3 regions of the Streptomyces sp. NPDC079167 genome follow, and region 3 is predicted to be linked to each of the others. Evidence: riboswitches for the same ligand, from Rfam matches in the RefSeq annotation. Region 3 holds a riboswitch; each other region holds the start of a gene.

Region 1 (3,249 bases), on a different contig from region 3:
GCCGCTGTCGCCCGCTCGGCGTGCTGGGCGGCGAGCGCCCTGGCCCGCTCCGGGTCGCGGCGGGCCACGGCGTCGACCAGAGCACCGTGCTCGGCCCAGGAGTCCGCGGGGCGGACCGGCTGCTCGACCGCGTACATCCAGGCGATCTTGTGCCGTAGCTGGGTGAGCAGAGCGATCAGCGCGGGGCTCCCCGAGGCCTGCGCCAGCGTCTCGTGGAACCAGCTCCCCAGGGAGCGCAGATCCTCCCCCTCGCCCCGGCGCACCCGTTCCTGACCCAGTCTGACCAGGCCGCGGAGCACCTTGAGATGTGCCTCGGTGCGGCGCTGTGCGGCGCGCGCGGCGCCGAGGGGCTCCAGGAGCATCCGCATCTCCAGGAGGTCGGCCGCCTCCTGCTCGGTGGGCTCGGCGACACAGGCGCCCGCGTGCCGGCGGGTGACGACGAAGCCTTCGGACTCCAGGGTGCGCAGCGCCTCGCGTACGGGGACGCGGGAGACGCCGTAGCGACGCGCGAGCACCTCTTCGGTGAGGCGGCTGCCGCGTGCGAAGACACCGGAGACGATGTCGTCACGGATTGCCGTGCATACCGAATGCGCGGGAATGCGCATGTCCGAACCTCCGCCTTAATCCCCGCGAAACGCGGCCGATCGACGCCTGTTCTGTGACTCTATTGCAACCGGCCGGAATTTCCGATGGCAGGGTGGAATCCATGGATACCTTTTGGCCTGGGAGCACTTCCGCGGGGGCTTCGGCACGCGTCCGGCCCCCGGAACACGTCGAAGGCCCCGGCGGGTGCCGGGGCCTTCGACGCAGATCGCGGTGCGCGTGGGGTCAGACCTGGACCCCGTGGGCGCGGAGGTAGGCGACGGGGTCCATGTCCGAGCCGTACTCGGGGGTGGTCCGGGCCTCGAAGTGCAGGTGCGGCCCGGTGGAGTTGCCGGTCGACCCGGAGAGGCCGATCTGCTCGCCGGAGCCGACGCTCTGGCCGACGGAGACGCCGATCGAGGAGAGGTGGCCGTACTGGGTGTACGTGCCGTCCTTCATCCTGAGCACGATGTTGTTGCCGTAGGCGCCGCCCCAGCCGGCCTCGACGACCGTACCGGCGCCGACCGCGACGACCGAGCTGCCGGACGCGGCCTGGAAGTCCACGCCGGAGTGGGAGCCGGAGGACCAGAGCGCGCCACCGGACTTGTAGCCGGTGGTGACGTGGGAACCGGCGACGGGGAGGTGGAAGGCGTTGAGCCGGGCGCGTTCGGCGGCGCGGGCGGCGCGCGCCTTCTCCTTGCGGGCCTCCTCGGCGCGGGCCTCCGCCTTGCGCTTGGCCTCGGCCTTCGCCTTCGCCTTGGCCTTCGCTTCGGCCGCGGCCTTCGCCGCGACGTCGGCCTGGTGCTTCTGTGCCTTCGCCTGAGCCTCGATCTGGGCGGCGAGGGTGGTGTCGAGGGCGACCGTCTGGGTCAGGCCGGTGCTGCCCGCGGTGACCTCGGAGTCCGCGGCGAGGGCCGGGGAGGCCGTGGCACCGAGTACGCCGGTGGTGGCCAGGGCGGCGACGCCGGCGACCTTGGCGCTCTTGCGCGTCAGGCGGCTCGGGGCACGGTGCTTCCCGGTGGCACGGATGAACGCCATGGAGGGGCTGGTCCTTTCCTTCCTTCTCGCCTACCGGGTTAGCTGACGGGTTCGGAGCAGGAAGGTCTCCTACGGGCCCCTGAGCCTCCGACGAGGTGCAGGGATCCGATTCACCCCAGGGACTTCATGGGTCCCCGGCTCCCCAGGCTCGCGCCTGACGGGGACTCGGCGATGGCTGTCCGGCGCCGCGGGCGCGGCAATCGTCCGGCGGACAGCCGCGCCGACGCTAGATCGGGAGCCTTTCCCCCGCCAAACGGAAAGGGCCTTTTGTCGCACATCCCACAGGGCAAAGCGCGACTTTATTGGCAATCCGGACAAATGACAGAACCCCGGCGGGAGTACACCCGCCGGGGTCCGTCATGTCCGGTTCTGTCAGCCGCTGACGACCGACACCTCACCGATACCGAGCGCCTCCACGGGCTCCTTGATCTGAGCGGCGTCCCCGACCAGGACGGTGACCAGCCGGTCGACCGGGAACGCGTTGACCACGGCGGCGGTCGCCTCGACCGTGCCGGTGTCGGCCAGGCGTGCGTACAGCTTCGCCTGGTAGTCGTCCGGGAGGTGCTGCTCCACCTGGTCGGCCAGGGTGCCCGCGACGGAGGCCGCCGTCTCGTACTTGAGCGGGGCGACGCCCACGAGGTTCTGCACGGCGGTCTCCCGCTCGGCGTCGGTGAGCCCCTCGGCCGCCAGGGTGCGCAGGACCTTCCAGAGGTCGTCCAGCGCGGGGCCGGTGGACTCGGTGTCGACGGAGCCGCTGATGGCGAGCATCGCGGCGCCCGCCGCACCGGACGAGGAACCCGGCGCCGTCGAGCGCAGCACCTGCCCGAAGGCACGGACGCCGTAGGTGTAGCCCTTCTCCTCGCGCAGCACACGGTCCAGCCGGGAGGTCAGAGTGCCTCCCAGGCAGTACGTGCCGAGGACCTGGGCGGGCCACACGCTGTCGTGCCGGTCGGCGCCGATCCGGCCGATCAGCAGTTGCGTCTGCACGGCTCCGGGACGGTCCACGATGACCACACGGCCGGTGTCGTCCGCGGTGATCGGGGGCACGGGCCGGGCCTGGCCGGCATCGCCCGACCAGTCACCGACGGTCTCGGAGAGCAGCGCGTCCAGGTCCACGTCGGTGAGGTCACCGACGACGACCGCCGTCGCCGTGGACGGGCGGACATGGGCGTCGTAGAAGGCGCGTACGGCGGCGGCGTCGATCCGCCGGACCGTCTCCTCGGTGCCCTGCCGAGGACGCGACATCCGCGCGGTGGCGGGGAAGAGCTCCTTGGAGAGCTGCTTGGCCGCGCGCCGGGCCGGGTTGGCCTGCTCGTGCGGGATCTCGTCGAGGCGGTTGCCCACCAGACGCTCGATCTCGCCCTCCGCGAAGGCCGGGGCCCGCAGAGCCTCCGCCACCAGTCCGAGGGCCTTGGTCAGCCGGGAGACCGGTACCTCCAGGGAGACGCGGACACCCGGGTGGTCCGCGTGGGCGTCCAGCGTGGCGCCGCACCGCTCCAGCTCGGCGGCGAACTCCTCGGCGGAGTGCTTGTCCGTGCCCTCGGACAGCGCGCGCGCCATGATCGTGGCCACACCGTCCAGGCCCTCTGGCTCGGCGTCCAGCGGGGCGTCGAGGAAGATCTCCACGGC
Region 2 (3,249 bases), on a different contig from region 3:
GCCGCCCCGCTGATCGCCGCTCCGTTCTTCTCGCTGGCCAGCACCGTCCGGGTCGGCGTGACCGCGATCCTGGTGGTGCTCGCCATCCGGATCTCGGACGGTGCGCTCGGCGACGTCGTGCCGCTCACCGACCTGCTCACGCTGGTCACGGTCGCCGCGCTCTCCCTCGTCATCAATCGCGTCGTGCGTCGCAGGAACGAGCAGCTGGCCTCGGCGAGGGTGATCGCGGAGACCGCCATGCGCGCGGTGCTCCCGACGCCCGAGGACCGGATCGGCGGACTGCAGGTCGCAGCGCGGTACGAGGCGGCCCAGGCGGACGAGTTCGTCGGCGGCGACCTGTTCGCCGTCGCGGACACGCCGTACGGGGTGCGTCTGGTCCTCGGGGACGTACGGGGCAAGGGGCTCGACGCGGTGGCCGCGGTGGCCGTCGTGATCGGGGCGTTCCGGGAGGCCGCCGAGCAGGAGAGGTCGCTGGAGGGGGTCGTCCAGCGGCTGGAGCGGGCGCTGGCACGTGAGGGCTCGCGACGGGGCGGGCTCGACTCCATGGAGGGGTTCGTCACCGCCGTCGTCGCGGAGATCCCGTCGGGCGCGGACGTCCTGAGGATCGTCAACCGCGGACACCCCGAGCCGCTCGTCCTGCACGAGGACGGGACGCTCGACGTGCTGGCGCCGAAGGCTCCCGCGCTGCCGCTCGGGATGGGGCTGGACGCGTGGCCGGACCGGGCGGACGAGTGGACGCTGCCGGCCGGGTCGATGTTCCTGGCGTTCACCGACGGGCTCTCCGAGGCGCGGGACGCGAAGGGTGTCTTCTACGACCCGGCCGCGCGGCTGCGTGGCCGGCTCTTCCCCGGGCCCGAGGAACTGCTGTCCGCGCTCACCGATGACGTACGCCTCCACACCGGTGGCCGGTCGACGGACGACCTGGCGCTGCTCGCGGTCGGCCGTCCGGCGCGGGGGCAGCAGGAGCGGCGGACGACGGTGAAGATCGTGGGGCGGGACCGTGGATGACCGGTTGCGACCGTCGGTAGTCGAGAGACCTCGCTCCGCGTAACATTTGACGAACCGTCAGAAACTATCGGCTGGATGAGGGGCGCTCAACTCGCCCGTTTGCGCCCGTTTGACCCCTGAAAGTCCAGGCCAAGACGCTGACCGATCTATGGGAACAGCTTGGAATCGGACCCGGGTGTCTATTAACGTTCGATAACGCAGCGCGGTTGTACCCGCCGTCGCAAGAGACGGCACCGTGCGCAGCGCCGAATTCCGCAAGGGAACCGGGGAACCACCTACATGGGGTGAATCGGACACCTGTGTCTCGCGAGGGACGAAGGGGTCCGTAGGAGACCTTCCTGCTCCGAACCCGTCAGCTAACCCGGTAGGCGAGAAGGAAGGAAAGGAGTGCGCCCACGTGGCGTCCAATCAGCCTGCCCCCGAGGCCCCGTCATCCTTCAGGACCGACAGCCTCGGTGATGAGGACAGGACTTGGGATGAATGGAACCCCACCGCGGAGTCCGTCCGTCCCGTACGCGGCCGGCACCGCGTAGCCAAGCAGCGCGGCCTCGCCCGTAGCTCCACCGTCCTCGGTGTCGGCGTCATCGCGGCCGTCGGAGCGGGTGGCATGGCCACCGCGCAGAGCAAGCCGCCGGTCTCCATTTCTCTTCCCGATTCCATCGCGGACAATCTCCCTGACGCCAAGTCCCTTCCCGGCGTGGGCGCGTTCATGTCCGGTGACTCCGACTCGGACAACGAGACGGTCGCCGCGTCCGCCCCGCTGACCAGCGCGGGCATCACCGCCGCCGAGGCCGAGCAGGGCACCACCGACGCGGGAGAGGCGCTCCGCGCGCGCATCCTCCAGCAGGCCGAGCAGCAGCAGGCCGGAGCCGAGGCCGAGGCCAAGGCGGCGCAGGAGCAGGCGGCGGCCGAGGCTGCCGCGGCCGAGGCGGCGAAGCAGCAGAGCGAGGCGGAGGCGAAGGCCGCCGCGAAGAAGAAGGCGGCCGAAGAGGCGGCGAAGAAGAAGGCCGAGGCCGAGCGCCTCGCCAAGCTCGCCGCCAGCTACGCCATCCCGACCTCCTCGTACACCATCACCTCGACCTACGGGCAGTCCGGCTCGATGTGGTCGTCCGGTCACCACACCGGGCTGGACTTCGCGGCTCCGACCGGCACGCCGGTCAAGGCCGTGCACAGCGGCACCGTGAAGTCGGCCGGCTGGTCGGGCTCGTACGGCTACCGCACGGTCCTGGAGCTCGATGACGGCACGGAGATCTGGTACTGCCACCAGTCCTCGATGGACGTCACCGCCGGACAGAAGGTCACCACCGGCGAGACCATCGGCCGCGTCGGCGCCACCGGCAACGTGACCGGGCCGCACCTCCACCTGGAGGTCCACACCCCGGACGGCACCGGCATCGACCCGATGGGGTGGCTGGGCAGCAAGGGCCTCTCGGTCTGACCCGGATCGGACGCTGACCGATCCCGATCGGATGGCGACTGATCCTGGTCGCACCGGCTGATCGAGCCGACTGATCCTGTTCGGACGCTGACGCCGCACGCGGCGCACCGGAACCCCGGCGGCCCTGACGCACAACCCCCCGACGTCAGGGCCGCCGGTCTGTCCGAGGGCCGTCGTCCGGGCGTAAGCCGGTCTGCCCGGGGCCGTCGTCCGGCCGTAAGCCGGGCTGCCCGGGGCCGTCATCCGGGCGGTAAACGGAATAGTCGCCTCAGGCGGCTCGTTGTCCCCGGGTATGACTTCTCTGCGCCCGCTCGGCTCCTCGAGCCTTCAGGTCTTCCCCCTCGCCCTCGGCGGCAACGTCTTCGGCTGGACGGCCGACGAGGACGGCACCTTCGCCGTCCTCGACGCGTACGTGGCGGCCGGTGGCAACTTCATCGACACCGCCGACTCCTACTCCGCCTGGGTCCCGGGCAACGAGGGCGGTGAGTCGGAGACCCTCATCGGCAAGTGGCTGGCGGCCCGCTCCCGCCGCGACGACGTCGTCGTCGCCACGAAGGTCGGCGCCCATCCGGCGTACAAGGGGCTCTCGGCCACCACGATCAAGGAGGCGGCCGAGGCGTCCCTGCGCCGGCTCGGCACCGACCACATCGACCTCTACTACACGCACTTCGACGACGAGAGCGTCCCCGTCGAGGAGATCATCACCGCGCTCGACCAGCTGGTGAAGGCGGGCACGGTCCGGGAGATCGCCGCTTCCAACATCAGCCCCGAGCGGCTCCAGGCCTCCCTGGACTTCTCCGAGC
Region 3 (3,249 bases):
CCAGCCCGCCCAGTCGTCCTCGTACAGCGGGTCCTCGATGGAGACCAGCGGGTACGCGGAGACGAGCTCCTCGTAGTACTCGGTCATCTCGGCGGCCGAGCGGGACTTGCCCTCGAACTCGTAGACGCCGTCCTTGTAGAACTCGGACGCGGCGACGTCGAGCGCGAGCGCGATGTCGCGGCCCGGGACGTAACCGGCCTCCTTGACGGCCTCGAGGATGAGGTCGAGGGCGGCACGGTTGGACTCGAGGTTGGGGGCGAAGCCGCCCTCGTCACCGAGACCGGTGGACAGGCCCTTGGTCTTCAGGACCTTCTTCAGCGTGTGGTAGATCTCCGCACCCCAGCGCAGGGCCTCGGAGAAGGACTCGGCGCCGATCGGCGCGATCATGAACTCCTGGATGTCCACGTTGGAGTCGGCGTGCGAGCCGCCGTTCAGGATGTTCATCATCGGAACGGGCAGCAGGTGCGCGTTCGGGCCGCCGAGGTAGCGGAACAGCGGGAGGTCGGAGGCCTCGGACGCGGCGTGCGCCACGGCCAGCGAGACACCGAGGATGGCGTTGGCGCCGAGGGAGCCCTTGTTCTCGGTCGCGTCCAGGTCGAACATCGCCTGGTCGATGAGGCGCTGCTCGGTGGCGTCGTAACCGACGAGCTCCGGGCCGATCTGCTCGATCACGGCGAGGACGGCCTTCTCGACGCCCTTGCCCTGGTAGCGGTTGGGGTCACCGTCGCGAAGCTCGATGGCCTCGAACGCACCGGTGGAGGCGCCGGACGGAACAGCAGCACGTCCCGTGCTGCCGTCGTCGAGGCCAACCTCGACCTCGACCGTGGGGTTGCCCCGGGAGTCGAGGATTTCCCTGGCTACGACGACGTCGATGGACGGCACGAGGCATCTCCTTCTGGGATCTGACACTGGTTGTGCAGGGTCACTGTGGCCTTGCGCCACGAGCCTAACCGGCTCGGCGCGCTCCGTCGGCCGTCCGCCCGTCCCCTGGGACGAAAAAGGACCCAAGGGCCTGCATTCCGGGCAAAGCTCCAGAATTCTACTGACGAGTAACCACAACAGTTGAACACTCACTCTTACGGGGAGCCCGAGCCGGCACCCCGTCAGGGGTCCGGACACGGCCCCGGCCCGGCGCGCGGGGGGTCTGCGCGCCGGGCCGGGCTCCGGGGCAGGAGGAAGACCCCGGTTCACTACGACTGCTCCAGGCACCGACCGCTTCAGGTGCCGGCCACCCGGATGCCGGTTACTTCAGGTGGAGCTGCTGACCCGGGAAGATCAGGTCGGCCTCGTCGACGATGTCGTCGTTCAGCTTGAACAGCTTCTGCCAGCCGCCCTTGACCTTCTCCGCGTCGGCGATCTTGCTGAGGGTGTCGCCGGACTTCACCTTGTACTCGCCGTCACCCTTCTCGACCTTCTCGCCGGTCGGGGTGGTGACGGTCTTCGCCGGGGCCTCACGCTTCTCGCTGCGCGTGGTGGGCTGCTCGGCCTTGCGCTCCGGCGCGGCCTGCGGGGCCGTGTCGCCGTTCTTCCCGGAGCCGGAGCCGGTGTCGACGCCCGGGTCCACACCGTCGTTCGTCAGGCCGCCGGCGCCGGCGCAGGCCCAGGCACCCGGGCCCTGGAGGTCGAGGAGCTTCTCGGCCGCGGCTATCTGCTGGTCCTTGGTGGCCAGGTCGGCGCGGGAGGCGTACTGGGTGCCGCCGGCTGCGGCCCAGCTGGACTGCGAGAACTGCAGGCCGCCGTAGTAGCCGTTGCCGGTGTTGATGGACCAGTTGCCGCCCGACTCGCACTGGGCGACGGCGTCCCAGGTGGCGACGGAGGCGGCGGAGGCGCCGGTCGCGCCCATCAGCGGTACGGCGACGGCGGCACCGGCGACACCGGCCAGGGTCGCGACACGGACGGCCTTGGACGGGCGACGGTGCTTGCCCTTGCTGGAAAGCAGCATGGTTCTCCTCACCGACGCCTACGAGGTGAGCTGTCGGGTTCGGGCCTGTGAGTTGCCCGGTCGCCCGCACTCTCGGACGACTTCACCCCCAGCCGGGTCTCCGCCCGTCTTCCGACGGCCGGGTCCGGCACTTACCTGGGTCCCCCGCTCCTGCCTACGGCGCTTTACGCGTCGGTTCCCTTCGGCCGACGGCAGGATTCGGCGTGACGGTCGAAGGTGCCCGCGGTGCGAGCGGCTCCGACCGTAAACACACGCAACCCCCACATTCAAAGATGGACATAACGGCTAATCAGCCCGTAACGGCTCGATGGCGAGTGCCGTTTTCGCAGGTCGGAGCCAATATGGACGGAGCGGACGGGCCGGGCGCGCCAGTTGAAGCAAAGAGACCCATGTCTCACTTACGCATAAGTGGACATAGGCCTCTGAACTGCCCCCGTTTTCGGGGTGTTTTCACGCTTTTGATCAGTTGGCGGCGGCGGTCTCCGCCTCGCTGCCCCGCGCTTCCTGCCCGAGGTCGAGGGTCTGGCCGGGAAGGATCAGATCCGGGTCGGAGCCCAGCTCGTCCTTGTTGTCCGCGTAGAGCGCGGTCCAGCCGCCGGGAAGCTCCTGCGCGTCGGCGATCGCCCAGAGGCTGTCGCCCTCGCGCACGGTGTACGCCCCCTCCGCGCCCTGACGCGCGTCGGATTCACCGCGCGAGGCGTGGCGGCCGGACTCGCGCCCGTCGGCCTCGCCCGGCTCGGCGCTCGCCTCGGGGGCCGGCGTGCCGCGGTGCTTGCCGCCCTTCGCCCCTTCGTCGTCCGTGGCGCCGGACGCCTCGGGGGCCTCGGGGGACGGAGTGGCGGACGGCGTCGCGCCACCCTCTTCGCCCTTGTCCGACCTACCGTCGGACGCGTCCTGGCCGGCCTCGCCCTTCGCGTCGGAGTCCTGCGAGCCGGCGGCGTCGTCCGAGCCGTCCGCCGGGTCCGTCGCCTCGGAGGAAGGCGTCCCGGACGGCGTCGCGGAATCCGAGGGCTCGGCGGAGGGCTCGGCGGACTCCTCACCGCCCGGGTCCACGCCGGGCAGTCCCTCGTCCAGGGAGAGCCCGGAGATCACCGAGCAGCTGGCCCACGCCTGCGGCCCCTTGTCGTCCAGCACCTTCTCCGCGACCGCGATCTGCTGCGAGCGGCTGGCGAGGTCGGCGCGCGGCGCGTACGCCGTGCCGCCGTAGGCCGACCAGGTGTCCTCGGAGAGCTGCAGGCCGCCGTAGTAGCCGTTGCCGAGGTCGGCACTCCACATGCCGCCGCTCTCGCACTCGGCGACCCGGTCCC

What was found. Region 3 has a riboswitch for cyclic di-AMP ahead of AB0P41_RS21825 (transglycosylase family protein). Riboswitches for the same ligand answer to the same signal wherever they lie in the genome.
Positions count from the first base shown of each region.
Region 1: another riboswitch for cyclic di-AMP. It lies ahead of AB0P41_RS28455 (M23 family metallopeptidase); the one in region 3 lies ahead of AB0P41_RS21825 (transglycosylase family protein).
Region 2: another riboswitch for cyclic di-AMP. It lies ahead of AB0P41_RS09840 (M23 family metallopeptidase); the one in region 3 lies ahead of AB0P41_RS21825 (transglycosylase family protein).

Region 1 is NZ_JBFBLO010000016.1:61,138-64,386, forward strand. Features, by position in the region: gene AB0P41_RS28450 (GntR family transcriptional regulator) at 1-605, opposite strand, end outside; gene AB0P41_RS28455 (M23 family metallopeptidase) at 829-1,620, opposite strand; cyclic di-AMP (ydaO/yuaA leader) riboswitch at 1,633-1,801, opposite strand; gene AB0P41_RS28460 (pitrilysin family protein) at 1,993-3,249, opposite strand, start outside.
Region 2 is NZ_JBFBLO010000003.1:469,780-473,028, forward strand. Features, by position in the region: gene AB0P41_RS09835 (PP2C family protein-serine/threonine phosphatase) at 1-1,008, shown strand, start outside; cyclic di-AMP (ydaO/yuaA leader) riboswitch at 1,242-1,394, shown strand; gene AB0P41_RS09840 (M23 family metallopeptidase) at 1,406-2,446, shown strand; gene AB0P41_RS09845 (aldo/keto reductase) at 2,739-3,249, shown strand, end outside.
Region 3 is NZ_JBFBLO010000010.1:105,495-108,743, forward strand. Features, by position in the region: gene eno (phosphopyruvate hydratase) at 1-882, opposite strand, end outside; gene AB0P41_RS21825 (transglycosylase family protein) at 1,244-1,942, opposite strand; cyclic di-AMP (ydaO/yuaA leader) riboswitch at 1,943-2,114, opposite strand; gene AB0P41_RS21830 (transglycosylase family protein) at 2,405-3,249, opposite strand, start outside.